DNA from 4 places in the Saccharopolyspora sp. NPDC002376 genome. Region 4 is predicted to be linked to each of the others. Evidence: riboswitches for the same ligand, from Rfam matches in the RefSeq annotation. Region 4 holds a riboswitch; each other region holds the start of a gene.
What was found. Region 4 has a riboswitch for cobalamin ahead of cobN (cobaltochelatase subunit CobN). Riboswitches for the same ligand answer to the same signal wherever they lie in the genome.

Region 1: it holds a riboswitch for cobalamin, as region 4 does, so the genes downstream of both, metE (5-methyltetrahydropteroyltriglutamate--homocysteine S-methyltransferase) here and cobN (cobaltochelatase subunit CobN) in region 4, are expected to answer to the same signal.
Region 2: it holds a riboswitch for cobalamin, as region 4 does, so the genes downstream of both, ACWCO2_RS05250 (putative cobaltochelatase) here and cobN (cobaltochelatase subunit CobN) in region 4, are expected to answer to the same signal.
Region 3: it holds a riboswitch for cobalamin, as region 4 does, so the genes downstream of both, ACWCO2_RS27470 (ribonucleoside-diphosphate reductase subunit alpha) here and cobN (cobaltochelatase subunit CobN) in region 4, are expected to answer to the same signal.

The regions. Positions count from the first base shown of each region.
Region 1 is NZ_JBSFBZ010000003.1:57,687-65,379, reverse strand. Features, by position in the region: gene ACWCO2_RS03270 (hypothetical protein) at 221-424, opposite strand; gene ACWCO2_RS03265 (cell division protein SepF) at 437-673, opposite strand; gene ACWCO2_RS03260 (amidohydrolase) at 861-2,534, shown strand; gene metE (5-methyltetrahydropteroyltriglutamate--homocysteine S-methyltransferase) at 2,599-4,878, opposite strand; cobalamin riboswitch at 4,999-5,218, opposite strand; gene ACWCO2_RS03250 (ABC transporter ATP-binding protein) at 5,391-6,335, shown strand; gene ACWCO2_RS03245 (ABC transporter permease) at 6,332-7,168, shown strand; gene ACWCO2_RS03240 (helix-turn-helix transcriptional regulator) at 7,182-7,418, shown strand; gene ACWCO2_RS03235 (hypothetical protein) at 7,665-7,693, opposite strand, start outside.
Region 2 is NZ_JBSFBZ010000004.1:210,957-218,649, forward strand. Features, by position in the region: gene ACWCO2_RS05220 (S1 family peptidase) at 1-437, shown strand, start outside; gene ACWCO2_RS05225 (LysR substrate-binding domain-containing protein) at 582-1,481, opposite strand; gene ACWCO2_RS05230 (MFS transporter) at 1,612-2,838, shown strand; gene ACWCO2_RS05235 (LysE family translocator) at 2,752-3,384, opposite strand; gene ACWCO2_RS05240 (S1 family peptidase) at 3,671-4,477, shown strand; gene ACWCO2_RS05245 (GNAT family N-acetyltransferase) at 4,596-5,063, shown strand; cobalamin riboswitch at 5,185-5,363, shown strand; gene ACWCO2_RS05250 (putative cobaltochelatase) at 5,405-7,429, shown strand; gene ACWCO2_RS05255 (DUF6346 domain-containing protein) at 7,659-7,693, shown strand, end outside.
Region 3 is NZ_JBSFBZ010000050.1:1,545-9,237, forward strand. Features, by position in the region: gene ACWCO2_RS27470 (ribonucleoside-diphosphate reductase subunit alpha) at 109-2,493, opposite strand; cobalamin riboswitch at 2,608-2,822, opposite strand; gene ACWCO2_RS27475 (glycoside hydrolase family 3 N-terminal domain-containing protein) at 2,928-3,401, shown strand; gene ACWCO2_RS27480 (glycoside hydrolase family 3 protein) at 3,325-4,347, shown strand; gene ACWCO2_RS27485 (ABC transporter substrate-binding protein) at 4,596-5,534, opposite strand; gene ACWCO2_RS27490 (alpha-ketoglutarate-dependent dioxygenase AlkB family protein) at 5,670-6,305, shown strand; tRNA gene ACWCO2_RS27495 (tRNA-Lys) at 6,525-6,597, opposite strand; tRNA gene ACWCO2_RS27500 (tRNA-Lys) at 6,681-6,753, opposite strand; gene ACWCO2_RS27505 (L,D-transpeptidase) at 7,090-7,693, shown strand, end outside.
Region 4 is NZ_JBSFBZ010000011.1:118,873-126,565, reverse strand. Features, by position in the region: gene cobN (cobaltochelatase subunit CobN) at 1-3,567, opposite strand, end outside; cobalamin riboswitch at 3,666-3,846, opposite strand; gene ACWCO2_RS10965 (precorrin-3B synthase) at 3,990-5,159, shown strand; gene ACWCO2_RS10960 (precorrin-8X methylmutase) at 5,186-5,812, shown strand; gene ACWCO2_RS10955 (precorrin-2 C(20)-methyltransferase) at 5,809-7,332, shown strand; gene ACWCO2_RS10950 (cobalt-precorrin-6A reductase) at 7,320-7,693, opposite strand, start outside.

The DNA of each region.
Region 1 (7,693 bases), on a different contig from region 4:
CTCATGCGGTGAGGCGATATCCCCGATATGCGCCGCCGCCGCAAAACGATCAAAATAACCGACATTCGCCCAGCTCAGAGGCTTTTCAATAGATCGGGCCTGGACATGTCGAGCACTTGCTAGCATTCCCCCGATCGTCCCGCCATTCAATTCCAGCCGAACAGATTACCACCACTCGCATGAATTCGAAGAAATCGCGAAAACAATTCCACTCGCAGCATCATCGCGCCGATTTGTCGATGACGACGATGGCGAGCCCCGGCCGCTCCATCCCGGATGGCACCCCGCGCGGGGTCATTCGACTCCCGACCACCCCAGATCCGCCTGGGCGCAGTGCCCGCGCGATGTCGCGGAACGCCGCAACCGGATCGCAGCCGATGTCGAGCACCTTCGAGGCGCGGTCGATCTCTGCCCGGCAGGACATCTCACCCGGGAGCTAGCGGGTGGAACCCGCGCTCGCCTCCTTCGCGTGGCTCAGCAGGAAGACCTTCGGCGCGACGCGCTCCATGTTGCCGTCCCGCGCAACGACCATGCCCGCCGCGAAGTCGACGAGCTGTATCGCCTCGGCGTTCGTCAGGTCCGTCAGGTCCATCAGCACGGCATTGCCCTGCCGGAAGTAGTCGCCGACGTGGTAGACGTCGGCGTAGTTCTGCGGGTGCAGCGTCTTGACCACACCCCCAGTCTTGCTGGCCTCGGCCGGAAGTCAACAGGAAACACGTCCGTTCGGGTCGATCTCCTTGACCTCGCCGAACGATCAACCGAATGCTTGCCGGGGCAAACGTTCGCACCGCCAGCCCGGGAGGCGCTCCGTGTGTGACCTGCACCATAGCGACCACGAACATGCCGCACCGCAGAGCGGATTGAGCCGGCACCAAGTGCTCCAACTGCTCGGCGCGGCCGGCGTCACCTCAGCAGGACTGGCGATGGCCAGCGATCCGGCGATGGCTGCGACGACCGGCGACACCGGCACCGCGATCGGCTACACCCCACCGACCGGACTGGCCAAGGACACCCCGGCCAAGCGCGGCGCGCTGGCCTGGATCGACGCGCACGACAAGGACATCACCGGCCTCAACGACGAGGTCTGGGAGCACGCGGAGCTGTCCCTGCGCGAGTGGAACTCCTCGATCGCCGAAGCGGAGTTCCTGCGCCGCAACGGTTTCCAGATCGAGTGGGGCGCGGCGGGCTTCCCGACGGCGTTCGTCGCGACCTTCCGCAACGGCAATGGGCCGACGCTCGGGTTCAGCGGTGAGTACGACGCGCTTCCCGGTCTGTCGCAGAAGAAGGGCGCGGGCCAGCACGACCCGCTCGTCTACCACCACGACCCGTTCGCCCCGACCTACGGACCAGGGCACGGCTGCGGCCACGCCGCGCTCGGCTCGGCCGCCGCAGGCGCGGCCGCGGCGACCGCCGAGGGCATGCGCCGCAACGGAGTGGGCGGAACCATCAAGTTCTTCGGCTCGACCGCCGAGGAGCAGCTGATCGGCAAGGCCTACGCCGTCCACGAAGGCGTGTACCGCGGGCTGGACGCGTTCCTGGACTGGCATCCGGGCACGACCAACTCGACCGGCTGGGGCACCAGCAGCGCGCTGACCGCGGTGACGTTCACCTTCCTCGGCGTGTCCGGGCACGGCGGGATCCCGCTGGGCAACAAGAGCGCGCTGGACGCGGCGATCATGCTCGCCACGATGACCGAGTTCCTGCGCGAGGAGCACCTGGCTCCGTCAGGGCGGCTGCACTACGTGATCAACAACGGCGGCGACGCGCCGAACGTGACGCCGGAGATCGCGCAGATCTCCTACTATGTGCGGGAGGGCAGCCCGGAGCGGGTCAAGGTGCTGTTCGACAAGGTCGTCTCCTGCGCGGAAGCCGCCGCGCAGGCCAGCCAGACCAAGGTGCAGCACAAGATCACCGCGGCCTGCTGGAACAAGCTGCCGTCGAAGTCGGCCGCCGAGCTGCTGCACGAGAACATGCTGCAGATCGGACCGCCGCGGTTCAGCGACGACGATCAGCGGCTGGCCCGGCAGATCCAGGCCTCGCTCGGACTGCCGGAGAAGGGCGCGGCCACCGAGATCGGTGAGCTGGAGCCGCCGAACCCGGTGTTCCTGGGCGGTGGTTCCACCGATGTCGCCGACATCAGCTGGCAGGTTCCGACCGTCAGCCTCGGCACCGCAGTCGCCCCGCTCGGCTGCAAGACGCACAACTGGGCGTTCGCCGCGACCACCGCGGCCCCCATGGGCCACGCGGCGCTGCTGTCCGCGTCGAAGTACCTCGCGGCACTGGCGATCGACCTGCTCACCCAGCCCGAGCGGCTGCAGGCGCTCAAGGACGAGTTCGCCGAGCGCACCAAGGACGTCGAGTGGCGCAGCATGCTGCCCGCCGACTTCGAGCCGCCGATGTACGAACCCCCGGAGTGGTTCTTGAAGCGCACCCGCCAGTCCTGGCCGCCGCGCAACATCACCTGGCCCCCGCCCCGCGTGGTCTCCCGGGAGAAGTTCTCCTCCCTCGGGCCGGACCTCGCGCCCCAGACCTGACGTGGGGGTGCTGCGGGTGGTGCCGTGAGTGGTGGGAGTACGGCACCACCCGCAACCCGCGTGGTCAGGGCAGGTCGCGGCGGACCGCTTCCGTTGCGCTGACCAGGTTCTTCAGGGCCGGCTCGACCTCCGCGTAGCCGCGGGTCTTCAGACCGCAGTCCGGGTTCACCCAGAGCCGGTCCGCCGGGACCGAGCGCAGGGCCGCCCGCAGCAGGTCGGTCACCTCCGCCGCGTCCGGCACCCGCGGGGAGTGGATGTCGTACACGCCCGGCCCGACGCCGCGGCCGAAGCCCACCTCGTTGAGGTCGTCCAGCACCTCCATCCGCGAGCGGGCGGCTTCGATGCTGGTCACGTCGGCGTCCAGCGCCACGATCGCGTCGATCACGTCGCCGAACTCCGAGTAGCACAGGTGCGTGTGGATCTGGGTGGAGTCGGCGACGCCGGAGGTCGCCAGGCGGAACGCCGACACCGCCCACTCCAGGTACGCCTCGTGCTGGGCCGCACGCAGCGGGAGGAGTTCGCGCAGCGCCGGCTCGTCCACCTGGATCACCCGGATCCCGGCCGCCTCCAGGTCCTGGACCTCGTCGCGGATGGCCATCGCGACCTGCGCGGCGGTGTCGCCCAGCGGCTGGTCGTCGCGGACGAACGACCAGGCCAGGATGGTGACCGGCCCGGTGAGCATGCCCTTGACCGGCTTCGACGTGAGCTTCTGCGCGTAGGTCGCCCACTCGACGGTCATCGGCTCCGGCCGGAACACGTCGCCGTAGAGGATCGGCGGTCGCACGCAGCGGGATCCGTAGGACTGCACCCAGCCGTTGGCGGTGCTGATGAACCCGTCCAGGTGCTCGGCGAAGTACTGCACCATGTCGTTGCGCTCGGGTTCGCCGTGCACCAGCACGTCGAGGCCGATCGCCTCCTGCAGTTCGATCACGCGCTTGATCTCGTCGCGCATCCGCTGCTGGTAACTGGCCCGGTCGATGCGTCCGCCCTGGAACGCCGCGCGCGCCTTGCGGACGTCGGTGGTCTGCGGGAACGAACCGATCGTCGTGGTCGGCAACGGCGGCAGCTGCAAGGACTTCTGCTGCGCCGCACGCCGCTTCTGGTAGTCGCCGCGCTGCGAGTGCTCCGGCCGCAGCGACTCCAGCCGCGCGCGGACGCGGTTGTTGCGCACGCGCGTCGCACCCGCCCGGTCGGCGATGGCGTCGCGTGCGGCGGAGAGCTCGTCGGCCACGACGTCCCGACCGTCCCGCAGAGCACGCCCGAGCACCACGACCTCGTGGATCTTCTGCGCGGCGAAGGCCAGCCAGGACTTGACCTGCGGATCGATGTCCTCGACCTGAACGTCGTAGGGCACGTGCAGCAGCGAGCACGACGTGCTCACGGCGACCTCACCGGCCAAGCCGAGCAGGGTGGCCGCCGTGGTGAGCGCGCGGTCGAGGTCGGTGCGCCAGATGTTGCGCCCGTCGACGAGCCCGGCGACCAGCGTCTTGTCCCGCAACCCCGGCACCCCGGACAGCGAATCCACAGTGGACGGATCGGTCACCAGGTCCACGCCGAACGCTTCAACCCGAGTTCCCGCGAGTACCCGCAGGGCCTCGCCGAAGTCGCCGAAGTACCCCGCTACCAGCAGCTTCGGCCGTGCGGACAGCCCGCCTAGCTGCCGATAGGCATCGCCGAGCGCCTTGAGCTGCTCGGGCGTGCGGTCAGCGGCGAACGCGGGCTCGTCGAGCTGCACCCACTCGACCCCGGCGCGGTGCAGCTCGCGCAGCAGTTCGGCGTAGGCCTCGAGGAGTTCAGGCAACTTGCCCAGCGGCTGGAAGGAATCCCCCGCGGCGGACTTGGCCAGCAGCAGGAAGGTCAGCGGACCGACCATCACCGGGCGCGTGGTCACCCCGGCCTCCAGCGCCTCGCGGTACTGCTCGACGGGCGTGCGGTCGGCCAACGAGAACTTCGTGCCCGGACCGATTTCCGGCACCAGGTAGTGGTAGTTGGTGTCGAACCACTTGGTCATCTCCAAAGGCGCCACCGCATCCACGCCCCGCGCCATCGCGAAGTAGGTGTCCAGCGGTCCGAGTCCGAGCTCGGTGTAGCGCTTGGGCACCGCACCGAAGGTGACGGCGGTGTCGAGAACCTGGTCGTAGTAGGAAAAAGTGTTGCTGGGCACCGAGTCCAGGCCGGCGTCGCGCAGCCGGCGCCAGGTGTCGACGCGCAGGTTCCGGGCGGTTTCGCGCAGTTCCGCCTCGCTGGAACGGCCCGCCCAGTAGCTCTCCAGGGCTCGTTTCAGCTCTCGCTTCGGGCCGATCCGGGGATACCCGAGTACGGTCGATCCGATTTTGCCGGTCAAGTCCTCACCTCGCGAGCTCGACATCAGGGGTGCCGAGGTCGTGCGGGCGTGGACCAGCGGGCAGGCAGCAGCCGCTCGTCGGTCAGGTCCTCCCACGAGACCTCGAACCGCGCCCACCGGTCAGCGGGCGCACCGGCGGCAGGTCTTCGGACTCGCGGGCGCTCTCCGAATCGGAGATTCCTATTGGCCGTCGCTTCCCAGAAGTTGGCGTCCAGTGCTCGATGACGGCGGTCGTTCCCGCTCACCGCTGCGGGGCAGTCCCGGATTCGCACCGGGTTCCCTCTTGCCTCGTCCCCTCCCGCTGCGCGGAAGCGGACGAACCACCAGCACTGCCAAGGCTATCCACCGAACCCCCGTTGGCAAGGCCCGTCCAGTATCCGGCCGCCGTCCACCGCGGCTGAAGTCGATCTCTCCGATGCTGAGATCCACGCCACACTCGATCAGCCCCGCTTCGGAGATGTAGTATCTGTACTACATATCGACGAATGTACATTACAGAAGGTACTGGGGAAATGACAGCTACCAACGACCACGCGATACCGCCATCCACCGATACGACCGTGCTCGACGTTCGCGACCTGCGGATGAGCTACGGAACGACGGACGTGCTCAAAGGCGTCGACTTCACCGCGCGCCGCGGTGAAGTCCTCGCGCTCCTGGGGCCCAACGGGGCGGGCAAGAGCACCACGATCGAGATCCTGGAAGGCTTCCGGATGCGGTCGGGCGGCGACGTCCGAGTCCTCGGCGCCGACCCGGCGCACGGCGACGAGCGCTGGCGGGCGCGGCTCGGCGTCGTGCTCCAGTCCTGGCGCGACCACGGCAAGTGGAAGGTGCGCGAACTGCTGTCACACCTGAGCAGCTACTACACGCCCTACCGCAAGCCGTGGAACACCGACGACCTCGTCGACGCGGTCGGGCTGACCGAGCACGCGGACAAGCGCATCCGGCAGCTCTCCGGTGGGCAGCGGCGCCGGCTGGACGTGGCGATCGGCATCGTCGGCCGCCCGGAACTGCTGTTCCTGGACGAACCCACGGTGGGCTTCGACCCGCAGGCCCGGCGCGAGTTCCACGACCTGGTGCACCAGCTCGCCGACGAGGACACCACCGTCCTGCTCACCACGCACGACCTGGACGAGGTGGAGAAGCTGGCCGACCGCATCTTGATCCTGGCTGGCGGCCGCATCGTCGCCGACGGTTCCGCCGACCAGCTCTCCCGGCAGGTCACCGCCGATTCCGAGATCAAGTGGTCCGTCGACGGCCAGCGGTTCGTGCACTCCGCGGCGGACGCGACCGCCTTCGTCCGCGAGCTGCTCGCGCAGCACGGCGAATCCGTAGCCGACCTCGAAGTGCGCCGGGCAACCTTGGAGGACACCTACATGGCGCTGGTGCAGGCGCACGAGTCCGGGCACGGCGAGATCGCCGCGCTGCCGTTCGCGAACGTGGAGGTGAACCGGTGAACGCCAACACCGTGCGTGTCGGGCTGCAGCGAGGGTGGATCGAGTTCCGCCAGACCTTGGCCAACCGGCAGGACCTGATGGGCTACCTGGCGCCGACCGTGATCCTGCTCGTGGTGCTGTCCTCCCAACGCAGTTCCGTCGTGAACGGCGTCGCGCTCGGGATGACGAGCGTACCCGGCGCGCTCGGCATGACCATCGCGCTCGGCGGGCTGATCAGCACGGGACAGATGCTGGTCACCGAACGCGAGGACGGCACGCTGCTGCGGGCCAAAGCCGTGCCGCACGGCATGTTCGGTTACCTGATCGGCAAGATCGTGCTGATCATCGGGATGACCTTCATCAGCATGGCGATCCTGCTGATCCCGTGCCTGGTGATGTTCGAGGGCTTCACGCTCGGCCTGGGTTCGTGGTTGGGCGTGCTCGGGCTGACGGTCCTGGGCCTGACCGCGACGATCCCGATCGGGGCGAGCCTCGGCTCGCTGTTCAACACACCGAGCAGCATGGCGCTGATGTTCCTGCCGATGATGGGACTGGTCGCGATCTCCGGGATCTTCTTCCCCATCACCGTCTTCCCGGAATGGGTGCAGTGGATCGCGCAGGTCTTCCCGATGTACTGGCTGGGCCTGGGCATGCGCTCGGCGCTGCTGCCGGACGCGGCGGTGACGGCCGAGATCGGCGAGTCCTGGCGGCACCTGGAAACTATCGGGATGCTCGGCCTGTGGGCCGTGCTCGGACTCAGCGTGGCCCCGGTGATCCTGCGGCGGATGGCGCGGCGCGAGTCCGGTTCGATCGTGGCAGCGCGGAGGGAGAAAGCCATGCAGCGCGTGCGCTGACGGCGGAGGGAACATGAGCGAGACGATCTACAACCGCATCGCGATGCTGCGCGCGGAACGGGGAACCTCCCGCCGCCAGCTCGCCGAGGCCCTCGGCGTGCACTACCAAACGGTGGGCTACCTGGAGCGCGGCGAGTACAGCCCGAGCCTCCACCTGGCTTTGCGCATCGCGGAGCACTTCGAAGTCCCGGTGGAGGTGGTGTTCTCCACCCACCCCTTCCCCCGCCTCGGAGCGGACAACTCCGCCTGATCCGGTGGGTCGTGCGCCAGGGCTCGGCATTCGGGACAGACCCCGATGTCACTTCGAACGGCCATGGTCCCTTCCTGACGTGACGAGCAGACCAGCAGATCAGACGTCGCCACCGTAAGGACTCCAGCCACTGGAGAGTCAATCAGCTTTCCGGGGGCGGTGGGCCGGGCGCCGGGAGGGGTGACGCCCGGCCCACCGGGGAGGTCCGGTGCCCGCGAGGTCGGGGGATTCGGGCACCGGACCAGCTCAGGGATCCGACCGGAGGTGATGACGAC
Region 2 (7,693 bases), on a different contig from region 4:
AGGACGCCAACACCGGTTCGGACGTCGCGGTGCTCACGCTCGGCCAGGACCTGCAGCAGCAGCCGCTGGCGGTGGCGTCCAAGGACGACACGGCGCTCTACGCGGCGGGCAAGACGGCCACGGCGCTCGGCTGGGGGGCCACCGCCGAAGGCGGCCAGGCATCGCAAACCCTGCAGAAGGCGGACGTTCCGCTGAGCAGCGATGCCGACTGCAAGAAGGCGTACTCGCAGTACAACGCGGACGCCATGGTGTGCGCCGGGTTCCCGCAGGGCGGCGTGGACGCCTGCCAGGGCGACTCGGGCGGACCGCTGGTGGTGGAGAACAAGCTGGTGGGCATCGTCTCCACCGGCAACGGCTGCGCACGGCCCAACGCACCGGGCATCTACACCCGCGTGGCCACCTACCACGACGAGGTCCAGAAGCAGCTGGATTCCTGATCCAGCACCGACTCGGCCGGGGCGTAGCGGGAGCGCCCCGGCCGAGCCATGTTCGGAGAATGTCTGAGGAGCTCTACTTTGCGCGACGGTACGAGTGCCGAGGGTGGGCTAAACGCCTTCGGCGTCTCGAAAGAAATGCGGTGTTCAGACGAGTCGTAGGCGGGGGCCTAGGTCTCGGGCGAGGCTGGTGGTCAGCGAGCGGAAGGTTCGGACCGCTGGGTTGCGGTCGTCCGCGCGGGTGGCCAGGACGCTGTGGTCGGGCGGTGCGTCGATCACCGGCACGCAGACCGTGCCCGGCCACGGGTAGTAGCGCTGGAAGGACTCCAACGCCGATCCGGCGCCGCGGCCGGCGGCTGCGGTGGTCAGGACTTCGTGCGGGGTCACCGCGCGGGACTTGCTGCGGTGCGGTGACAGGCCGCCGCGGGCGTCGGAGAAGTAGAGGTAGTCGCTGAACTGGCGCGGGGTGTGCTCGGGGAGGCTGACGAAGGGCAGTTCGAGCACGTCGTCCAGGTGCACGGCCGGGGCGTCGGCCAGCTCCCACGACGCCGGCACGACGACGATGCGCCGCTCCGTGGTCACCACGTCCACGGCGATCCGCTCGTCCACCGGGACGGGCCGCACGAACGCCACGTCGACTCGGTGCTGCACCAGCGCCGAGACGTGCTCGGTGAAGTCCAGTGCGACGAACTCGACCGAGACCTCCGGGCAGGCCCGCTGGAACGCCTGCACCACGGCGGGCGTCAGCTCGGCGGAGCCGTTGCTCATGACGCCGACCCGAAGCGTTCGCTCCGAAGGAGCCTCGGCCACGTCCTCGATCGCCGCGTCCAGCGCGGCCAGCAGAGATCGCGCGTGCCCGACGAACCGCTCACCGGCCGGGGTGAGCCGCACGGGCGTGCGGTCCAGGAGCTGGACGCCGAGGTCGTGCTCCAGCTGCTTGATGTGCGCGGTGACGGACGCGGGCGACCGGAACAGCCGCTCGGCGGCCTTGCCGAAGTGACCTTCCTCCGCGACCGCCAGGAAGGACGTCAACCGACGCAGGTCCATACCCGCAGCGTACGAAGCGTCGGAAGCTCTGGCGCCCGGCGAGCTCGCGAGAGGCGGAGATCACTGCTGCGTTCACGAATCCTGAACGGCCAGTGCGGTGCCAATTCTTGGCGGCATAGAACCACATGCTGTGCAGAAGAAGTGGTTGTCCGCCGCGTTCCTGTTGACCGCCGCGGGTTGGGGAGCGAACCAGTTCTCGCCGCTGCTGGGGGCGTACCAGCACGACCTGGGGCTGTCCGCTCAGATGACGACGGGCCTGCTCGCGCTCTACGTCGTCGGCTTGCTGCCGGGCCTGCTGTTCGGCGGTCCGCTGGGCGACCGCCGGGGTCGGCGTCCCGTCGTGCTCGGCGCGGTCGTGGTCAACGCCGTGGCGACCGTCGCGCTCATGATCGGCGTCGGCGGGGCGTTCTGGCTGGCGGTGGGCCGGCTGCTGACCGGTCTGAGCACGGGCGCGGTCCTGGCCGCGGGCAGCGCCTGGGTTCGGGAGCTGTCGCATCCGCCGTTCGGCACTGCGGTCGAGGATGGCGCTGGCGCTCGCCGGGCCGGGGTGATGCTGTCGGTGGGCTTCAGCATCAGCGGTCTGGTGTCCGCGCTGATCGCGCAGTGGGGCCCGTATCCACTGGTCATCGCGTACCTGCCGCATCTGCTGCTGTCCGCGGCCGGTTTGGGGCTCGCGCTGTCGTGCCCGGAGACGCGCTTGGAGGGGGCCGAGTCCGGGGGTCTCGGCAGCGCGCTCCGGGATCGACGGTTCCGATGGCTCGTGCTGCCGGTCGCGCCGTGGGTGTTCGTCGGGCCGACGGTCTCGTTCGGGACGTTGCCCGGCTTGGTGACCAGCGACCTGCACGGTTTCGAGATCGCCTACGCCGGGATCACCGCGCTGATCACGCCGGGCTTCGGGGCCGTCGTGCAGCCGATCGCGCGCCGGGTCGCCCAGCGCGGCGAGCGGACTCCGGCCGTCGTCGGCCTTCTGGCGCTGGCGGCCGGGCTCGGGCTGGCAGTGGTGTCCGTGACGTGGGTGCTGCCGTGGTTGGCGCTGCTGGCCTGCTTGCTGATGGGCGGCGGTTACGGGTTCTGCGTGACCTTCTGCCTGACCGTGGTCGGCCGGATCGCCGGACCAGGCGCGCTGGCCCGGCTCACCGCGGTGTTCTGGTGCATCGCCTACTTGGGCTTCTGCACGCCGTTCGTGATCAGCCTGCTCGCCCCGGTTGCCTCGGCGCAGGTGCTGCTGCTGGTGCTGGTCGGTCTCGCGCTGGTCACCTGCGCGGTGGTGTCAGCTGGCGACCAACCCGATCGAGATGGTGAGGAACGCCGCCGCGCTGACCATGTCCAGCGACTTCGCGACGCGAGGGTTCTTTAGCCGGTCGGCGATCTTCGCGGCGCCGAGCACCATCGACGCCTCCCAGATCAGGGCCAGCACCAGGAAGACGACCCCGAGCATCACCAGCTGCAGCGTGGGCTGCGCGGCCGAACCCACGAACTGCGGCAGGAACGCCAGGCTGAACAGCAGCATCTTCGGGTTGGTGAGGTTGCTGAACAGGCCGCGCAGGTAGGGGTTGGAGTTGTCGATGACCGGCCCGTTGAGCGCGCCGTCGGCGGTCTCCTGCCTGGTCAGCCACAGCCCGCGCAGGACCATCACGGCCAGGTAGACCAGGTAGGCGGCGCCGACCCACTTCAACGTGGACAGCACGGCGGGGTGGCTGGTGATCAGGGCGCCGAGCCCGGAGATCACCAGGGCCACCTGCAGGATGCTCGCGGTGTGGATCCCGGCGAGCGCGAGCAGACCGGCCCGGCGGCCGCGGTTCAGCGAGGTCCGCAGCAGCAGGAAGATGTCGACGCCGGGGGTGAGCACGACCACCACGCTCGCCACCAGGAAGGCGGGCAACGGGGTCAGGTCCACGAGCACGGTTCCTCCTTCGCGACAGCGCACAGCACTGATCACTTGATCGGGTTGGATCTGTCACCTGGTCAGGCGCAGTTCACGGACCCGATGCGCAGAGACGCTTTGGATCCGTGTCGACAGGGGAAGGATGAGCAGCTGTCAGCGTCGACGCGCTCAGTAAAATTTCCCGGCATCGACTATCTTAACGAAATATTTTCCTGGCCACGTGTGAGTTGTGCCTCGCGATGTTCTGGTATCCGGCTGACTACGGTGTGCCGTCGGCAAGATCCGCGACAGTGGGAGGCTCGACGTGGCGCGTGGCAGGACCGGAACCGCAGTGCTGCGGCTCGTGATCACCGGCGCAGTGGTGGCGCTGGCCGGAACGAACCCCGTGACGGCGAGCGCGGCGGAAGAACCGCAGGCGCGCGTGCTCGGCGGCTCCGAGACCACCACGGAGGAAGCCCCGTGGGTGGTGGCCCTGACCGACGGCTCCGGCCGCCAGTTCTGCGGCGGCGCGCTGGTGACGCCGATCAAGGTCGTCACGGCCGCGCACTGCACGGTCGAACCGCTCACCGGTGGCCAGCGCGACCCGAAGCAGCTGCGCGCGATCTCGGGCCGCCCCGACCTGACCGTCGCGGACGGCGCGGTCGCGGAGGTGGACCGGATCTGGGTGCACCCGGGTTTCCGCGGCTACACCACCGGTGACGACGTGGCGGTTCTGACGCTGCGCGAGCCGATGCCGCAGAAGCAGCTGCCGGTGGTCGACCAGGGCGACACCGAGCACTACCGGCCCGGCACGGTCGGCCGCGTCTACGGCTGGGGCAAGACCAGCGAGCAGGGCTTGCCATCGACGACTCTGCGCTCGGTGGACGTCCCGGTCACGACCGACGACGCGTGCCGCAGCGCCTACTCGAACTACGACCCGCGCAGCATGTTCTGCGCCGGAGTGCCCGAAGGTGGCCGCGATGCCTGCGCCGGGGACTCGGGTGGCCCGATCGTGGCGGACAACCGACTGATCGGGGTCGTCTCCTACGGCACCGGCTGCGGCCGCCCGAACACCCCGGGCGTCTACACCCGCCTGTCCACCTACGCGAACGAACTGGCCGCACAGTTCTGACCCACCGAACCACCGCTCGACCTCCTGCGGGTCGAGCGGTGGTTCGCGGAGTGTTGTTGGCTACTCCCGGTGCTGGTGAATGCGGGTTTTGAGACCCCGCTGTGATATCCAAGTAGGGATGACCCTGCACCCGCTCGCGACCGCCGTCCACCGCGCCTACACCGCGGACTTGGACGCCGAGGACTTCTACCGGATGCTGCGCCTGCGCGTCGACGTGTTCGTCGTCGAGCAGGAGTGCGCCTATCCGGAGTTGGACGGTCGCGACCTGGAGGACGCCACCCGGCACTTCTGGATCGACTCGGCCGACGGTTACGTGCTGGGTTACCTGCGGCTGCTCGAGGATCCCGACGGTGTCTTCCGGATCGGCCGGGTGTGCACCGCCAAGTCCGCGCGCGGGTTGGGGTTGGGCCGCAAGCTGATGCGCGCCGCCGTCGCCGAGGTGCAGAACGCGCCCGCGGTGCTCGCCGCCCAGGTCAACGCGAAGGACTTCTACCGCTCCTTCGGCTTCGTCGAAGACGGGGACGAGTACCTCGAAGACGGCATTCCGCACGTCGACATGCGCCGCGAGCCGCGCCGCCGCTCCTGACGGACGCACCCGTTTCTGCTCGTGAGCGTTTTGCGGTGCTGTGACACCGCGAAGTGCGCACGACCCACGGGCAGTGGCGCACGTCTCGCGGAGGCCGCGGAAGGTTGGTCCGCCGTCGCGGTTCTGCGACGATGCTCCATGATCCGAATGCAAGGGGTGCGGCAGGAAGCCGGTGTGAATCCGGCGCGGTCGGCGCCACTGTGACCGGGGAGCGGCCCTCCCCCGAGAGCCACCGGGGAGACCTGGGAAGGCCGGAGGGGCGCGGTGATCCGGGAGTCAGGACACTGCGATCCCTTGTTCCCGCCACCGGGGCGTCCGCACCCCGAGGAAGGAACACCGGCATGTCCGCTGCTCCGCGCTTCCCCTTCTCGGCCGTCGTCGGCCACGACGATCTCCAGCTGGCGTTGCTGCTCAACGCCGTGCACCCGCGCATCGGCGGAGTGCTGGTTCGCGGCGAGAAGGGCACGGCGAAATCCACCGTGGTGCGCGCGCTCGCGTCGCTGCTGCCGTCGCTGGACGTGGTCGCCGACTGCCGCTTCAGGTGCGCTCCGAGCGACCCCGACCCGCAGTGCCCGGACGGGCCGCACGACTCGACCGCGGTGCAGCGCCCGGCGCAGCTCGTCGAGCTTCCGGTCGGCGCCACCGAAGACCGCCTGATCGGTTCGCTCGACCTGGAGCGCGCGCTGACCGAGGGCGTCCGCGCCTTTCAGCCAGGTCTGCTCGCCGCCGCGCACCGCGGCGTGCTGTACGTCGACGAAGTGAACCTGCTGCACGACCACCTGGTCGACCTGCTGCTGGACGCCGCCGCGATGGGGCGCGCGCACGTCGAGCGGGAAGGTGTCTCGGTTTCGCACGCGGCGTCGTTCTTGCTGGTGGGGACCATGAATCCGGAGGAGGGTGAGCTGCGGCCGCAGCTGCTCGACCGGTTCGGGCTCACCGTGCAGGTCGCGGCGTCGCGGGAGGTCGCGACCCGCACCGAGGTGGTGCGCCGACGACTGGCCTTCGAAGCCGATCCGGCCGGGTTCGCCGCGAAGTGGGCCGATGCCGACGCATCCCTGGCCTCGCGCATCCGCGTTGCGCGGGACCGGGTTGAGCACGTGACACTGCCGGACTCCGAACTTCGCCGAATCTCCGCGCTGTGCGCTTCTTTTGACGTCGACGGGATGCGCGCTGACCTCGTCCTGGCGCGCACCGCGATCGCGCACGCGGCCTGGCGCGGAGCCGACGAAGTTGCTGAGGCTGATGTCGAAGCAGCGGCCCGGCTCGCGTTGCCGCACCGGCGTCGCCGGGACCCGTTCGACGAGCCGGGCATGGCCGAAGACCAGCTGGAACAAGCACTTGCCGAGGCGGCGGAGCACGCCGAGGACGACGAGCCGCCGGAGGGGCCGGACGGCCCCGGAGGCGGTGGTCAGACGCCGGACGAGCCGACGGAGCCGTCAGGCGGAGGCGGCGCGGAGCGCAGCGACGACAAGGAGCGGAGCGACGGGCGGGCGCCGGCGGACAAGGCGCCAGCGGCGCCGACGCCGGCGTTCCGGGCGCGGCTGCTGGAGGTGCCGGGGCTCGGCGACGGGGCGCCGGGACGGCGCTCGCGGTCGCGGTCGCGGAGCGGCCGGACGACACAGTCGTCTACTGTGGAGGGACATGGTGTGCACGTGGCGGCGACCTTGGCCGCTGCGGCGCCGCACCAGGTTGCTCGCGGCCGCAGCGGTCCGGGATTGGTGCTGCGGTCCGATGACCTGCGGCGCGGTATCCGGGAAGGGCGCGAGGGGAACCTGGTGCTGTTCGCGGTCGACGCGTCCGGGTCGATGGCTGCCCGGGAACGGATGTCCGCGGTCAGCGGCGCGGTGTTGTCGCTGCTCAGGGATGCCTACCAGCGGCGCGACAAGGTCGGCGTGGTCACGTTCCGGGGCGACTCGGCGGAACTCGCGTTGCCACCGACGTCCTCTGTGGACATTGCCGCGGCGCGGATGCGCGGGCTGCGCACGGGAGGTCGCACGCCGCTCGCGGACGGTCTGCTGAAGGTTCAGCGGGTGGTGCAGCGCGAGCAGATGCGTGACCCGCAGCGCCGGATCCTCGTCGTGCTGCTGACCGACGGGAGGGCCACGGTGGCGGTGAATTCCGGGCTGAGCGGGCGCAGTCGGGCTCAGCGCGCGGTCGAGGATGCGCTGCGCGCGGCGGGGCTGGTCGCTGAGGCCGGCGCGGCGTCGATCGTGGTGGACTGCGAGAACGGGATGGTCCGGCTGGGGCTGCCCGCACGGATCGCTGCTGCCTTGGGCGGTCCGTGCTTGCGGCTCGAGGAGCTGTCGGCGGAGAACGTCGCCGGAGTGGTGCGCGCGGTTCGCGATGAACGTCCGAATGCCGCTTGATCTCGTTTTGGTTACGAGATCCTTGATTGTGCGTACCCGCCCACTGCCTGGATTGGTACGGTGACTGCCGTCCACCTGACCCCCAGGGGTGGACTTGCGAAGCGCCCCCGCGCTCCCGGCGACCCCCAGGCCGGTCGAGTGCGGGGGCTCTTTTTCGCCCAGCGCGATACCCCGCGCGACCACGATGACCAGCGCCGAAACGCTCGGCACTGCTGAATGCAGGAGGACCATGGGCTCGCAGTCAGCCGCCGACGCTCCGGACTT
Region 3 (7,693 bases), on a different contig from region 4:
CCAGGTTCACCCGGGCCTAGATGACAGCGGCGCGAAGCGCCACCGTAGGGGTGGCGGTCGGGAGAGGGAATGGTCAATTTCTCGCGGAATTGACCATCCCCCGGGACGTCACTGGCAGGCTTCGCAGTCCGGGTCTTCGACGGAGCAGGCCACTCCGGTCGTGGTCGGGATCGCGGTGGGCGTGGTCGGGACGGCGTTGAGCTTGCCGTCGGTGCCGCGCAGGGTGCTCTTCTCCACGTGGGTCGCGCTGGTGGAGCGCAGGTAGTACGTGGTCTTGAGGCCCTTGCGCCAGGCCAGCCGGTAGAGCTCGTCGAGCTTGCGACCGCTGGGGGCGGCGACGTAGAGGTTCAGCGACTGGGCCTGGTCGATCCACTTCTGCCGGCGCGCCGCGGCGTCGACCAGCCAGTGCGGCTCGATCTCGAATGCGGTGGCGTAGAGCTCCTTGAGCTCCTGCGGGATCCGGTCGATCGGCAGCAGGCTTCCGTCGTGGAGCTTCAGGTCGGCGACCATCTCCTCGTCCCACAGCCCGACGCGCTTGAGGTCGGCGACCAGGTGCGGGTTGACCACCGTGAAGTCGCCGGACATGTTCGCCTTGACGTACAGGTTCCGGTAGACCGGCTCGATCGACTGGTTGACGCCGCAGATGTTGGCGATGGTCGCAGTCGGCGCGATGGCCATCACGTTGGAGTTGCGCATCCCGTCGCGGACGACGCGTTCCCGCAGCGCCGCCCAGTCCATGGTGGACGAACGGTCGAGGTCGATGTCACCACCGCGGGCTTCGGCGAGCAGCTCCAGCGAGTCGATCGGCAGCACGCCCTGGCTCCACAGCGACCCGTCGAAGGTCTCGTAGCGGCCGCGCTCCGCCGCCAGCTGGCTGGACGCGCTGATCGCGTGGTAGCTGATCAGCTCCATGCTGCGGTCGGCGAACTCCACCGCGTCCTGCGTCGACGGCGCGATGCGCTGCACGAACAGCGCGTCGGCGAAGCCCATCAGCCCCAGCCCGATCGGCCGGTGCCGCAGGTTGGACCGGCGGGCCTCCGGGATCGTGTAGAAGTTGATGTCGATGACGTTGTCCAGCATCCGGACCGCGGTGCGGGTGGTGCGCTCCAGGCGCTCGGCGTCGATCCCGTCGGCCGTCACGTGGTGTGCCAGGTTGATCGAGCCGAGGTTGCACACCGCGACCTCGTCGACGCTGGTGTTCAGGGTGATCTCGGTGCACAGGTTCGAGGAGTGCACCACGCCCGAGTGCTGCTGCGGGGACCGCAGGTTGCACGGGTCCTTGAAGGTGATCCACGGGTGCCCGGTCTCGAACAGCATCGTCAGCATCCGCCGCCACAGCTCGACCGCGCGGACCCGCTTGAACACCGCGATCTCACCGCGATCGGCGGCCTGCTCGTAGGCGCGGTAGCGCTCGGCGAACGCCGTGCCGTAGAGGTCGTGCAGGTCCGGCGTCTCGTCGGGGGAGAACAGCGTCCACTGCTCGTCGGCCTCGACCCGGCGCAGGAATTCGTCGGGCACCCAGTTCGCCGTGTTCATGTCGTGGGTGCGGCGCCGGTCGTCGCCGGTGTTCTTGCGCAGGTCGAGGAATTCCTCGACGTCGATGTGCCAGGTCTCCAGGTAGGCGCAGACCGCGCCCTTGCGCTTACCGCCCTGGTTGACCGCCACCGCCGTGTCGTTGGCGATCTTCAGGAACGGCACCACGCCCTGCGACTTGCCGTTGGTGCCCTTGATGTGCGCGCCGATGCCGCGCACCGGCGTCCAATCATTGCCGAGGCCGCCGGCGTACTTCGACAGCAGCGCGTTGTTGCTGATCGAGTGGAAGATGCCGGACAGGTCGTCGTCCACAGTGGTCAGGAAGCACGAGGACAGCTGGGGGCGGGTGGTGCCGGCGTTGAACAGCGTCGGCGTCGAGCACATGAAGTCGAACGACGACAGCAGCTGGTAGAACTCGATCGCGCGGGCTTCGCGGTCGTCCTCGCGCAGCGCCAGGCCCATCGCCACCCGCATGAAGAAGGCCTGCGGCAGCTCGAAGCGCACGCCGCCCTCGTGCAGGAAGTACCGGTCGTAGAGGGTCTGCAGACCCAGGAAGCCGAACTCCAGGTCGCGTTCGGGCTTCAGCGCGCGGCCCAGGCGGTCAAGGTCGAAGTTCGCCAGCTCCGGGTCCAGCTGCTCGAGCACCACCCCCCGGCGCACGTATTCGGCGAAGTGCTCGGCGTAGTCCGAGTCCGGCTCCACGCCGAGGAACTCCAGCGCTTCGCGGCGCATCCGGTTCAGCAGCAGGCGGGCGGTGACCTGCGAGTAGTTCGGTTCGGTCTCGATCAGGGTGCGGGCAGCCATGATCTGGGCCAGCGAGAGCTCGTCGTCGCTGATCCCCGCGTAGCCGGTGCGCCGCACCTCGTCGAGCACGGCTTCAGCGGACACGCCGGACAATCCGGCGCATGCCTGGTGGACCGTGGTGGACACCTCGGTCCAGTCGTTGAGTGTGGCCGTCACTGGCTCTCTCCCCTCGCGAGCTCTGCGGACCACGAGCGCGCGCGAGAAGACCAAGGCGACGAGCGCCGCCGATCGTCCACGCGGACCCGCCCTCGAGGCCCCGGACAGCACGCCTTGTCGCGTGCACCGGTGGCAGGTCTTCGGACTCACGGGCGGCCTACTGGTCGTGGCTTCCCAGGCGTTGGCCCAGTGCTCTACCGCCGCCCGGAATGGGCGGTCAGGTCACGACGGTCGTTCCCGTTCACCGCTGCGGGGCAGTCCCGGATTCGCACCGGGTTCCCTCTTGCCTCACCAGATCGCTCCGGTGAACCACCAGCGAGCGACACACTACATGTTGGGTTTGGGGCTGATGTGAATGGGCAGATATCGGCGTGTTGTGCTCCCCGGCCGGGTGGCAGAAACTTGCGACCGGAGCCTGCCGAAAGGGGTTGCCCGTGGACGAGGCGCAGCTGTGGTCGTTGCTGGAGGAGCTGACCACGGCGGAGAAAGCCCGGCTGCTGACCGGCGCCAGCTTCTGGACGTCGCATCCTATGCCGAAGGTCGGACTGCGCTCGATGGTGCTCTCCGACGGTCCGAACGGGGTGCGCGGAACGGAGTGGGACGAGAGCGACACGTCGCTGCTGCTGCCGGTGGCGTCCGCGATGGGGGCCACTTGGGACCGGACAGCGGCCCGGGCGGCGGGGGAGCTGTTCGGCGACGAGGCGCGTCGCCGGGGTGCGCACGTGGTGCTGGCGCCGACGGTGAACGTGCACCGGAGTCCGTTCGGCGGCAGGCACTTCGAGAATGTCCGGGTTGCCGCATGGGGCGAAGTCGTTGCGGTTGCGGGCGAATGTGAGCGCGGAACTCGGCGAGCACGTGTTCGGGGTGAACGGCACCGGGCACTTCCGGGCCGAGGTCTCGGGCCGTGAGGTGCTGGCGGCGGACGTGGCGCGCACGGCGGATGTCGACGACCTGCTGGCGGACCTGCTGGAACCGCCGGAGCAGCGGTTCAACGTCGTGCTGGTGGATTCGGACCTGGATTCGTCGGGGCAGATGGCGTTGACCGTGGACTTCACCCCGGAGAACACCGCGGGCCTGGTTTCGGTCGAGCTCGGCCACCGGGCGCGGGAGTGGGACGACGCGAGCGAGCTCGCCGCGGCGCTCGCGGTCGCCCGAGGCGCCGATGTCGCGGTGGTGGTGGTCGGCACCAACGACGAGGTCGAGACCGAGGGACGGGACCGGAGTTCGCTGGATCTGCCGGGCGCGCAGGACGAACTGGTCCGCGAGGTGCTGGCGGTGAACCCGAACACCGTGGTGGTGGTCAACGCCGGAGCGCCGGTGCTCATGCCGTGGAGTGGCGAAGTTCCGGCGGTGCTGTGGACGTGGTTCGGGAGCCAGGAGTACGGCGACGCGCTCGCAGACGTCCTGCTGGGGCGAGCGGAGCCGGGCGGTCGGTTGCCGACCACCTTCCCGGCGGCGCTGGCCGACGTCCCGGTGCCGCTTCCCGCGGTGCAGCCGGTGGACGGCGAACTCCGCTACGACGAGGGAAATTCAGTCGGTTACCGCGCCTACCTGGATCGCGGTGCGACGCCGGCGTTCCACTTCGGATACGGGCTCGGCTACACCACGTGGGAGTATCTGGAAGCTGCGGTCGACGACAACGTGGTGCGGGTGAAGCTCCGCAACACCGGTGACCGGGCCGGTCGCGAAGTCGTCCAGGTCTATGCCGCGGATCCGCTGCGCCTCGCGGGTTTCGCCGTCGTCGAGGCCGACGCAGGAACCGAGGTCACGGTGAACGTGGACGTCGAACCGGGCTTCGACGAGCTCCGCATCGGAAGCAGCGTCGCAGACCTCCGCCTGATCGCTCCGCGCTGATCCGCCGCGATTCCAATGAGCCTTTTCATCCTGTCTGGCCTGTGACCGCGAAGCACGACGGCGCCGCGCGTCGAGGGTCGCATGCGCTGCAGGCGCATAGCCCACCCCCGCAACCGGCACCCGCACCGCCACGCAAAACGAGCCTGGAAAAACCTCAATGGAAATCAGACGTCCGATTTCCATTGAAATCGCCTACCTCCCACCGCGCCCGGGTGTGTCGGGACAGGTGGACCCGGGCGCGGTGGGGGTCAGTGCTGGGTGAGGTACTTCTGGAGGTCGTCGAGGACCAGGTTGGCCGCGATGGGGCCGAGGCCGAGGAACCAGGTGTCGTCGGGGACCTCGACGGCCTTGCCCTCGCGCACCGCGCCGAGGGTCGTCCACTGCACCGAGTTGACCACGTCGTTCATCTGCTGCTTGGCGCTGTCGCCGTAGGCCGCGTAGAACAGCCGGTCGCCGTCGGCCTGGGAGATCTGCTCGCGGCTGATCTTGGTGTGGGTCTGGTCGATCTCCTGATTGGCCGGGCGGCTGAAACCGGTGTCGGCGAGGATCGTGCCGATGAACGAGCCCTTGTCGTAGATCCGGATGTCGCCGGGAATGAACCGCAGCATGCTGATCCGCTGCGCGGCCGGGTCGCCGACCTGCTTGCCGATCTCGGCGGCGCGCTGCTGGTAGCTGTCGAGGATCTGCTGCGCCTCGGCCTTCTTGCCCAGCGCGTCTGCGTCGAGCAGGAAGTTCTCCTTCCAGGTCTTGCCGACGGTTTCGGCGAACACCGTCGGCGCGATCTTGCTCAGCGCCTCGTAGTTCTCCTCGTCGCGGACCTTGCTGGACAGGATCAGGTCCGGCTTGAGCGCGGCGATCTTCTCCAGGTTGGGGGAGCCGATGGTGCCGACGATCTCGATGTCGCCGGCCTTGTCGGCCAGGTAGGGCTGCAGGGACTTGTTGGCGTCGGGCAGCACGGTGCCGACGGGCTTGACGCCCAGCGCCAGCGTCGCGTCGAGTTCGCCTGTGTCGAGCACGACGACCCGCTGCGGGGTGCCGACGATCGTCGTCTGCCCCATCGCGTGCGTGACGACGCGCCCCTCGCCGTCCGGTGCGGGCTGGTCGGGTGCAGGCGTGCCGCACGCTGTGACGCTGCCGAGAGCGAGCACGGCGATGATCGCCGCGAGCAGTCGACGAGGACGGTGCATGGTGCTTCCTACCTGTTCACTAGATGTCGAAGTTCGGTGAGCCTAACCTGATTAACCTGCGTGATCCAGTGCTGAGACGGTCCTCACGACCAGCGAGAACTGCCAGTATCGAGTCATGAGCGAACAGGAGCGCCGATGGATTCGCTGATTCCGCGCACCCGAGCGGAGATCGCCCCAGGAGCAGTCCACATCCCGGACTGGTTGACCCTGGAAGAACAACGCGACCTGGTGCAAGCCTGCCGAGAGTGGGCGAGGGCAGGAATGCGTTCACCGAAGCTCCCCAGCGGCGGAGTGATGTCGGTCCGAACGGTCTGCCTCGGCTGGCACTGGACCCCGTACCGCTACTCGAAGACAACGGACGACGGTTCCCCGGTAACCCCCTTCCCAGCCTGGCTAGCAGACCTGGGCCGCAGGGCAGTAGCGGACGTCTACGACCAACCGGACACCGACTACACCCCGGACACAGCCCTGATCAACTTCTACGACGAGACGGCCAAGATGGGCATGCACCAGGACAAGGACGAGCACAGCAACGCCCCGGTGGTCTCCCTGAGCCTCGGAGACGACTGCCTTTTCCGCTTCGGAAACACGAAGAACAGGAACAAACCGTACAAGGACATCACCCTGTCCTCAGGTGACCTCTTCGTCTTCGGAGGCCCAACCCGCCTGGCCTACCACGGAGTCCTAAGAACAACCCCAGCAAAAACCCCAGAAACAGGAATGAAAAAAGGCCGCCTGAACATCACCCTCAGAACCTCAGGCCTCACCTAGCCGCCACTCAAGATCAAAAGGCGCCCACGGCAACAACCCACTCCGAGCCAGGTTGTCGTCACAAGGACTACCCAGGCCGGGTACACCACCCATGGTGAGGTACGTCCGAGAAGCAACCCCGCACCGTGGGGGGCTTGGGGGGTCGACCCCCCCAAAGTAATGACGAGATACAAAAATGGCGAAACGCCCCGCGTAAGCAGGGCGTTCCACAATATCGAGTGCGCCAACAGGGACTTGAACCCCGAACCCGCTGATTAAGAGTCAGCTGCTCTGCCAATTGAGCTATTGGCGCTGGTTTAGTTGTCGGGTTCCCTCTTCGGTTTCCCGGTGACAAAGTGAAAGCCCTGCATGAGCAGGGCATCTCGCTGTGCCGAGTGCGCCAACAGGGACTCGAACCCCGAACCCGCTGATTAAGAGTCAGCTGCTCTGCCAGTTGAGCTATTGGCGCTGGCCTGTCGTTTCGGGTTTCCGCGTTGGTCTCCCTGGCGACGGGGAAAAGATTAGCACGGCTCCGGAGGGACTTGAACGGGGGGTGGGTTCGTGGGTCCCGCGGGGTTGGTCGACTTGGCGAGGCAACCTCGGGGTGGGGCTTCGCGTCTGTTGGAAGGGTGAACTGCCTGCGCGGATCACCCTGTGTGTTTGCGTGGTCTCTGTGTCACCTGTAGGAGCCTTGCGGCACACTGTTCACAGGGGTTAGTGGTGCTTCTAAGCGGACGGACTGTTGCTCATGAGGGAGTGGCGTAATCCGGTCGGGGGTCCCGAGAGGGTTTCACGGCTGTTGACGATGTTGATCTTCGGCGTTGTGGCGCTGTTGGTCGCGGGTTGTAGCGGGACTGGTTCGGACGCGGGATCGTCCGACGATGTGCCGCCGGCGCCGATGCTGGAGCTGGCGCCGCCGAACGGGGCGAAGGACGTGTCCCCGGCCGGGCCGATCACGGCGAAGGCGACCAACGGGCGGATCGTCAAGGCGGAGCTGACCAACGCCGATGGCGAGCCGGTGCCCGGCACCATCGCGGAGGACGGCGCGAGCTGGACCGCGGGGGAGAAGCTCGGCTATGACAAGACCTACACGCTGGTGGTGACGGCGCAGGGCGCCAGCGGGCCGGGGATAACTCAGGAGGCCACGTTCACCACGGTGTCGCCGGGCGAGCAGAGCTACGTGTCGATGAACCCGCTCGACGGGCAGACCGTCGGGATCGGGCAGCCGTTGGCGTTCTACTTCAGCAAGGACGCTCCGGCGCCGGACAAGGCCAAGGCCGAGGAAGCGATCAAGATCCAGACCGAGCCGGCCGTCGAGGGCGCGTTCTACTGGTTCAACAGTCGCGAGGTGCACTGGCGGCCGAAGGAGTACTGGAAGCCGGGCACCAAGGTGACCATCAACGCCGACG
Region 4 (7,693 bases):
GACCTCTTGCAGGGCCTGCAAGGTGTCGGGGTTCGGCTCCTGCCACATCTCGCGGTTGGCCGCTTCCAGCAGCCGCTCGGTGATGCCGTGCAGCGCCCACGGGTTGGACTCGCTGAGGAACTGCTGGTTCTGCTCGTCCAGCACGTAGGTCTCGGCGAGTTTCTCGTACATCCAGTCCGCCACGACACCGGTGGTCGCGTCGTAGCCGAACAGGTAGTCCACAGTGGCCGCGAGCTCGAACGCGCCCTTGTAGCCGTGCCGGCGCATCGCCGCGAGCCAACGGGGATTCACCACGCGAGCGCGGAAAACCCGCGAGGTCTCCTCGGTCAGCGACCGGGTGCGGATCGAGTCCGGGCGGGTGCTGTCGCCGATGTAGGCCGCCGGTGCCTTGCCGGTCAGCGCGCGGACCGTGGCGATCATGCCGCCGTGGTACTGGAAGTAGTCGTCGGAGTCGGCGATGTCGTGCTCGCGGGTGTCGGTGTTCTTCGCCGCCACCGAGATCCGCTTGTACGCGCTCTCCATGTCGACGCGCGCCGGTTCACCGTCCAGCTCGCGCCCGTAGGCGAAACCGCCCCACACCGCGTACACCTCGGCCAGGTCGGCGTCGTCGCGCCAGTTCCGGCTGTCGATGAGCGGCAGGATCCCGGCGCCGTACGCACCCGGCTTGGAGCCGAAGATCCGCATGGTGGCGCGACGTTCGTCGCCGTGCTCGGCGAGATCGGCCTGCGCGTGCGCGCGCACGAAGTTCTGCTCGGCCGGCTCGTCGAGGGCCGCGACCAGGCGCACCGCGTCGTCGAGCAGGGCGACCACATGCGGGAAGGCGTCCCGGAAGAATCCGCTGATCCGGACCGTGACGTCGATGCGCGGGCGCCCCAGTTCGTCGAGCGGGATCACCTCCAGCCCGTTGACGCGGCGCGACGCCTCGTCCCAGGTCGGCCGGACGCCGAGCAGCGCCAGCACCTCGGCGATGTCGTCACCGGAGGTGCGCATCGCGCTGGTGCCCCACACCGACAGGCCGACCGAGCGCGGCCATTCACCGGTGTCGGCGCGGTAGCGGTCGAGCAGGGATTCCGCGATGGCCCAACCGGTTTCCCACGCGAGCCGGCTCGGCACGGCCTTGGGGTCGACCGAGTAGAAGTTGCGGCCGGTGGGCAGCACGTTGACCAGCCCGCGCAGCGGCGATCCGCTGGGACCGGCGGGAACGTAGCCGCCTTCGAGGGCGTGCAGTGTCGCGGTCATCTCGTCGGTCGTCGCCGCGAGCCGCGGCACCACCTCGTTCGCGGCGAACTCCAGCACCTGCACGACCGCGTCGTTGGTCTCGCCGAGGACCTCCCGGCAAACCTCCGCCGCAGCAACGGTTTTCCAACCGCGGTCCTCCATGCCCTGGACCAGGGCGTGCGCGCGGGTTTCGACGTCGTCGACCTGTTCGCGGGCCGCGCTGCCGTCCTCGGTGAGTCCGAGCGCTTCGCGAAGTCCGGGCAGCGCGGCGCTCTGCCCGCTCCACATCTGGCGGGCCCGCAGCATCGCGAGCACGAGGTTGACCCGGGCCTCGCCGGTCGGGGCGTCGCCGAGCACGTGCAGGCCGTCGCGGATCTGGGCGTCCTTGACCTCGCACAGCCAGCCGTCGACGTGCAGCAGCATGTCGTCGAACTCCGCGTCGTGCGGCCTTTCGTCCAGGCCGAGGTCGTGGTCGAGCTTGGCGGCCTGCATCAGCGTCCAGATCTGGCTGCGGATGGCGGGCAGCTTCGCCGGGTCCATCGCGGAGATGTTGGCGTGCTCGTCGAGCAGCTGCTCCAGCCGCGCGATGTCGCCGTAGCTCTCCGCGCGGGCCATCGGCGGCACCAGGTGGTCGACGAGGGTGGCGTGCACGCGGCGCTTGGCTTGCGTGCCCTCGCCGGGGTCGTTGACCAGGAACGGGTAGATCAGCGGCAGGTCGGCCAGCGCAGCGTCGGGGGAGCAGGAGGCGGACATGCCGGCGGTCTTGCCAGGCAGCCACTCGAGGTTGCCGTGCTTGCCCAGGTGCACCATCGCGTGCGCGCCGAACTCGTCGATCAGCCAGCGGTAGGCGGCCAGGTAGTGGTGGCTCGGCGGCAGGTCCGGGTCGTGGTAGATCGCGATCGGGTTCTCCCCGAAACCACGCGGCGGCTGCACCATCAGCACGACGTTGCCCGCGCGGACGGCGGCGAGCACGATCTCGCCGTCCGGGTCCTGGGAGCGGTCGACGAACAGCTCGCCGGGCGGCACTCCCCAGTGCTGCTCGATCTCGCCGCGCAGGTCCTCGGGCAACGTCGCGAACCACTCCGCGTACCGGCGCGCGGGAATGCGGACCGGGTTGCCGCTCAACTGCTCTTCGGACAGCCAGTCGCGGTCCTGGCCACCAGCGGCGATGAGCGCGTGGATCAGCGAATCGCCGTCCTGGTCGGCGACACCGGGCAGTGCGTCCGGACCGTCCGCCGGGCCGATGTCGTAGCCCTGGTCGCGCAGCTCCCGCAGCAGGCGGACCGCGCTGACCGGGGTGTCCAGGCCGACCGCGTTGCCGATCCGGGAGTGCTTGGTCGGGTAGGCCGACAGCATCAGCGCCAGGCGCTTGTCCTGCGGCGGGATGTGCCGCAGCGCGGCGTGGCGGACCGCGATGCCGGCGACGCGGGCCGCCCGTTCAGGATCGGCGACGTAGACCGGCAGGCCTTCGGCGTCGTTCTCCTTGAACGAGAACGGAACCGTGATCAAGCGGCCGTCGAACTCGGGCACTGCCACCTGCGTGGCCATGTCCAGCGGCGACAGGCCTTCGTCGTTCTCCTCCCACGCGGCGCGGCTGCTGGTCAGGCACAGGCCTTGCAAGATCGGGATGTCGAGTTCGGCGAGCGCGCCGACGTCCCACGCCTCGTCGTCACCACCGGCCGAAGCGGTGGCGGGCTTGGTGCCTCCGGCGGCGAGCACGGTGACGACCAGCGCGTCCGCTTTGCCCAGCTGTTCCAGCAGTTCCGGGTCGGGTGCGCGCAGCGAGGCGCAGAACAGCGGTAGGGCTTGGCCGCCGGCGTCCTCGATCGCCTCGCACAGCGCGTGCGCGAACGCGGTGTTGCCCGCCATGTGGTGCGCTCGGTAGTAGAGCACCGCGACGGTCGGGCCTTCGGTGCGCTGCGGGGTCCGTTCGAGCACGCCCCAGGACGGCGTTTCCGCCGGCGGTTCGAAGCCGTGGCCGGTGAGCAGAACCGTGTCGGAGAGGAATCGGTGCAGCTGAGCGAGGTTGTCCGGGCCGCCATGGGCGAGGTAGCGGTGCGCTTCGGCGCACACCCCGGCCGGCACCGTCGAGCACTCCATCAGCTCGGCGTCCGGGGCCTGCTCACCGCCGAGCACGACCACCGGGCGCGGTCCCGCCAGCAGCGCGTCCAGGCCCTCTTCCCAGGCCCGGCGGCCGCCGAGCAGCCGCACCACGACCAGCTCGACGTCCTCCAGCAGCGGCGGCAGGTCATCCACGCCCAGCCGGGCGGGGTTGCCGAGCCGGAAGTCGGCGTCGGCGGCACGGGCGCTGAGCAGGTCTGTGTCCGAAGTGGACAGAAGTAGGATCATGCGGATCGCTCCTCGGCTCGGCGAACGGCGTCGCTGGGCCAGGGCGCGCTTGCGCAGCGCATGACGGCACCTCTCTCGGGGTTCCTCGCCCCGGTCGGCAGGTCCAACGGCGACCGGAGTCTCCTGGCTCCCGGATCAGCGCTCGCTCCGCCTTCCCGTCCTGTTAGGACAGTGGCATCGTGGAGTCCGCTCCCCGGTGACAGTGGCGGGACCGCGCCGGATTCGCACCGACTTCCTCCGCACATCGCCGCATGATGCTGCGAACTACTTTCCGCAACGGGGTGATCCTACGTCAAGGTTCGCGAGCATGATGCGCGTCGCACCGCGTTTGGTTTGCGTCCGCAACTACCCGGGTCCGTAGTATCTGCCGCGTGTTGCGAAGAGCCAGACCTGAACGGGATGCGTGTCCTGGCGCGTTGCGGGTGCACGAGGCCGCCGACGGCGGACTGGCCCGGATCCGCGTTCCCGGCGGCGCGCTGACCCCGTCCCAGGTTCGTGCGTTGGCTGCCGTCGCGGCGTTGGGGGACGGTGGACTGGAGCTGACTTCGCGGGCGAACCTGCAGGTCCGCGGCCTGCCGCCCGGGGCGTCGCAGGAGCTCGCCGCGCGGCTGCGCGAAGCGGGGTTGTTGCCGTCGGACACGCACGAGCGAGTTCGCAACATCATCGGCTCGCCCTCCGCTGATGGGCGCGAGCTGGTGGACGTGCGAGCGGTGGCGGCCGAACTCGACGCGGCGCTCTGCGCGACTCCGGAGTTGGCCGAACTGCCTGGACGTTTCCTGTTCGCGGTCGATGACGGCAGCGGCGACGTCAGCTCGCTCGGCGCCGATGTCGCGCTGCGAGCGATGTTCGCGGACACCGTCGCGTTGCTGCTCGCCGGAATGGATTCTGGTGTACGAACGACCCCGCAGCGAGCCGTTGGAGTCGCCATCGCAGCCGCCGAAGCTTTCTTGGTGGAGAAGGCAGCGCAGGGCTGTTCGGCATGGCGATTGGCCGAACTCGACGGCGGGGCGCGACGGATCGCTGAACGACTGGGCGCCGAGGCTGTTTCCGCCGATCCGATGCCCCCGGTGCCGACCACGCATGCGCAGGTCGGGCGCGTGATTCGGCGTGACGGAACGGTTTCCGTCGTGGCGGGCGCACCACTGGGCCGTCTGACGCGAGAACAGGTGGATATCATCACCGCCGCATCCGACGCCGCGGGCGAACTGCGCCTGACACCTTGGCGGACCGCGGTCCTGCCTGGCATGCGACCGGACGAAGCCGGTCGGTGGGCGTCGGAACTCGGTGCGCGCGGCCTGCTCACCGACCCCGCTTCGGCCGGGGTCGGGGTGACCACGTGCGCTGGTCGGCCCGGGTGCGCGAAGGCGCTGGCCGATGTCCGGGAAGACGCCCGACGCTCGTCGTCGCTCGGTGACCTGCCGGTGCACTGGTCGGGATGCGAGCGACGCTGCGGCCGACCGCCGGGGCGCGTCGTGGAAGTGCTGGCCACCGAGGTCGGCTACGAGATCGGTCTCGACGGGGCGACGCGGACTTCCGAAGCCGATGTCGACCAGGTATCCGCCGCGCTCGGCGCGGCACGGAGGAAAGTGTGAACGAGAACAGCTCCCGCTACCGCGGGGTGCCCGAATACGTCCGGGAAGGTGCGGAGATCTACCGCCGCTCCTTCGCCACGATCCGCTCGGAAGCCCGGCTGGACGGCTTGCCGCCGGACGTGGCCGGCGTCGCGGTGCGGATGATCCACGCCTGCGGCATGGTCGACCTGGTCGAGGACATCGCGTTCTCGCCGGAGGTGGTGGCCAACGCGCGTGCGGCGCTGCGCGAGGGTGCGCCGATCCTGTGCGACGCCGCGATGGTCGCCGCGGGCGTGACCAGGCGGCGCCTGCCGGCGGACAACCCGGTGATCTGCACGCTGTCCAACGAGCGGGTTCCGGAACTGGCCCGCGAGCTGAACACGACCCGCAGTGCGGCGGCTTTGGAGCTCTGGCGCGATCAACTGGCCGGGTCCGTGGTCGCCATCGGCAATGCGCCGACGGCGTTGTTCCGGCTGCTGGAAATGATCGAGGACGGTGCCGACAAGCCCGCCGCGGTGCTGGGCCTACCGGTCGGGTTCATCGGTGCGGCGGAATCCAAGGACGCGCTGGCAGCGCACCCGAGCGGTTTGGAGCACCTGGTGGTGCGCGGCCGTCGGGGCGGCAGCGCCATGGCGGTAGCCGCCATCAACGCGATCGCGAGCGAGGAAGAGTGAGCAGCAACGGCAAGGGCACGCTCTACGGCGTGGGCCTCGGTCCTGGCGACCCGGAACTGGTGACGGTCAAGGCCGCCCGGCTGATCGAGCAGGCCGAGGTGATCGCCTACCACAGCGCTCGCCACGGCCGGAGCATCGCGCGGTCGGTCGCCGAACCGTACCTGCGGGCGGGGCAGATCGAAGAAGCGCTGGTCTACCCGGTGACCACGGAGACCACCGACCACCCGGGCGGCTACCAGGGTGCCATCGACGAGTTCTACGCGGACTGCGCGGCCCGGCTCGCCGCGCACCTCGACGCCGGGCGGGACGTGGTCCTGCTCGCCGAGGGCGATCCGCTCTTCTACGGCTCCTACATGCACATGCACAAGCGGCTGTCGGGCCGCTTCCGGGCCGAGGTGATCCCGGGCATCACGTCCATCAGCGGCGCCTCGGCGACCCTGGGCCGGCCGCTGGCCGAACGCGACGAGACCTTCACGGTCCTGCCGGGCACCCTCCCGCCGGACGTCCTCGCCGAGCGGCTCGCCCAGACCGACGCCGCGGCGGTCCTCAAGCTGGGCCGCACCTTCGAAGGAGTCCGGGAGGCGTTCGAGAAGGCGGGCCGCCTGGACGAAGCCTGGTACGTCGAGCGCGCAACCACGGACCGCGAGCGCTACCAGCCCCTGGCCGAAGTCGATCCCGAGACAGTCCCGTACTTCTCCCTGGCCCTGTTGCCCAGTCCGGCCAACTCGCAGGGTGGGGTGTCAATTTCGCGAGAAATTGACGTTGCCGAAACCGCAGGTCAGGGTGAGGTCGTTGTGGTGGGGCTCGGGCCTGGTGGGCGCGAGTGGGTGACGCCGGAGGTTCAGGCGGCGCTTGCCGCGGCTGACGATTTGGTCGGGTATGCGCCGTATCTCGCGCGGGTTCCGGACAATCCTCGGCAGCGCAAGCACGCGTCCGACAACCGCGTTGAGTCGGAGCGGGCGGAGTTCGCGCTGGAGCTGGCTCGGCGCGGGTCGAAGGTCGCGGTGGTTTCGTCCGGTGATCCGGGTGTGTTCGCCATGGCCAGCGCGGTGCTGGAGGTCGCGGCGGAGCGCTCGGACGTGCCCGTGCGGGTTCTGCCCGGGATGACGGCGGCGCAGGCCGTGGCCAGTCGAGTCGGGGCGCCATTGGGGCACGACTTCTGCGTGCTGTCGCTGTCCGACCGGCTCAAGCCGTGGGAGGTGATCGTCGAGCGCCTGCGGGCCGCCGCGGCAGCCGACCTGGTGATGGCGATCTACAACCCCGCTTCACGCAGCCGAACCTGGCAGGTCGCGGCCGCGCGGGACGCGATCCTGGAGCACCGCCCGCCGGACGTGCCTGTGGTCATCGGGCGGGACATCGGTGGCGCGGAGGAGAGCATCAAGGTGGTGCGCCTCGCCGACCTCGATCAGTCCGATGTGGACATGCGGTGCCTGCTGCTGATCGGGTCATCGACCACGCGAATCGCCAGCGGTGCCAACGGCAACGACGTCGTGTTCACCCCGAGGCGCTACCCGGCGTGACCGCGCAGCACGTCATCGATCCAGGCCACGGCCTGCTCGACCGTCCCGGCCGACGGCGCGTCGGGCCGGGGCGGACGCTGCACCATCACCACCGGCAGCCCGAGTTCGCGGGCCGCGACGAGCTTCGCGCTAGTCATCGAACCGCCGCTGTTCTTGCTGACCAGCGCATCGATGCGGTGCTCCCGCAGCAGCGCGAGCTCGTCGTCGAGGGTGAACGGCCCGCGCGCGAGCAGGACGGTCGTGCGCGGGGGCAGCGGTGGTTCGGGCGGATCGACGGTGCGCACCAGGAACTGGAGATCGAGCTCGGCGAAGTGGGCCAGTCCCTGCCTACCGGTGGTGAGGAAGATCCGTTCACCCAGCT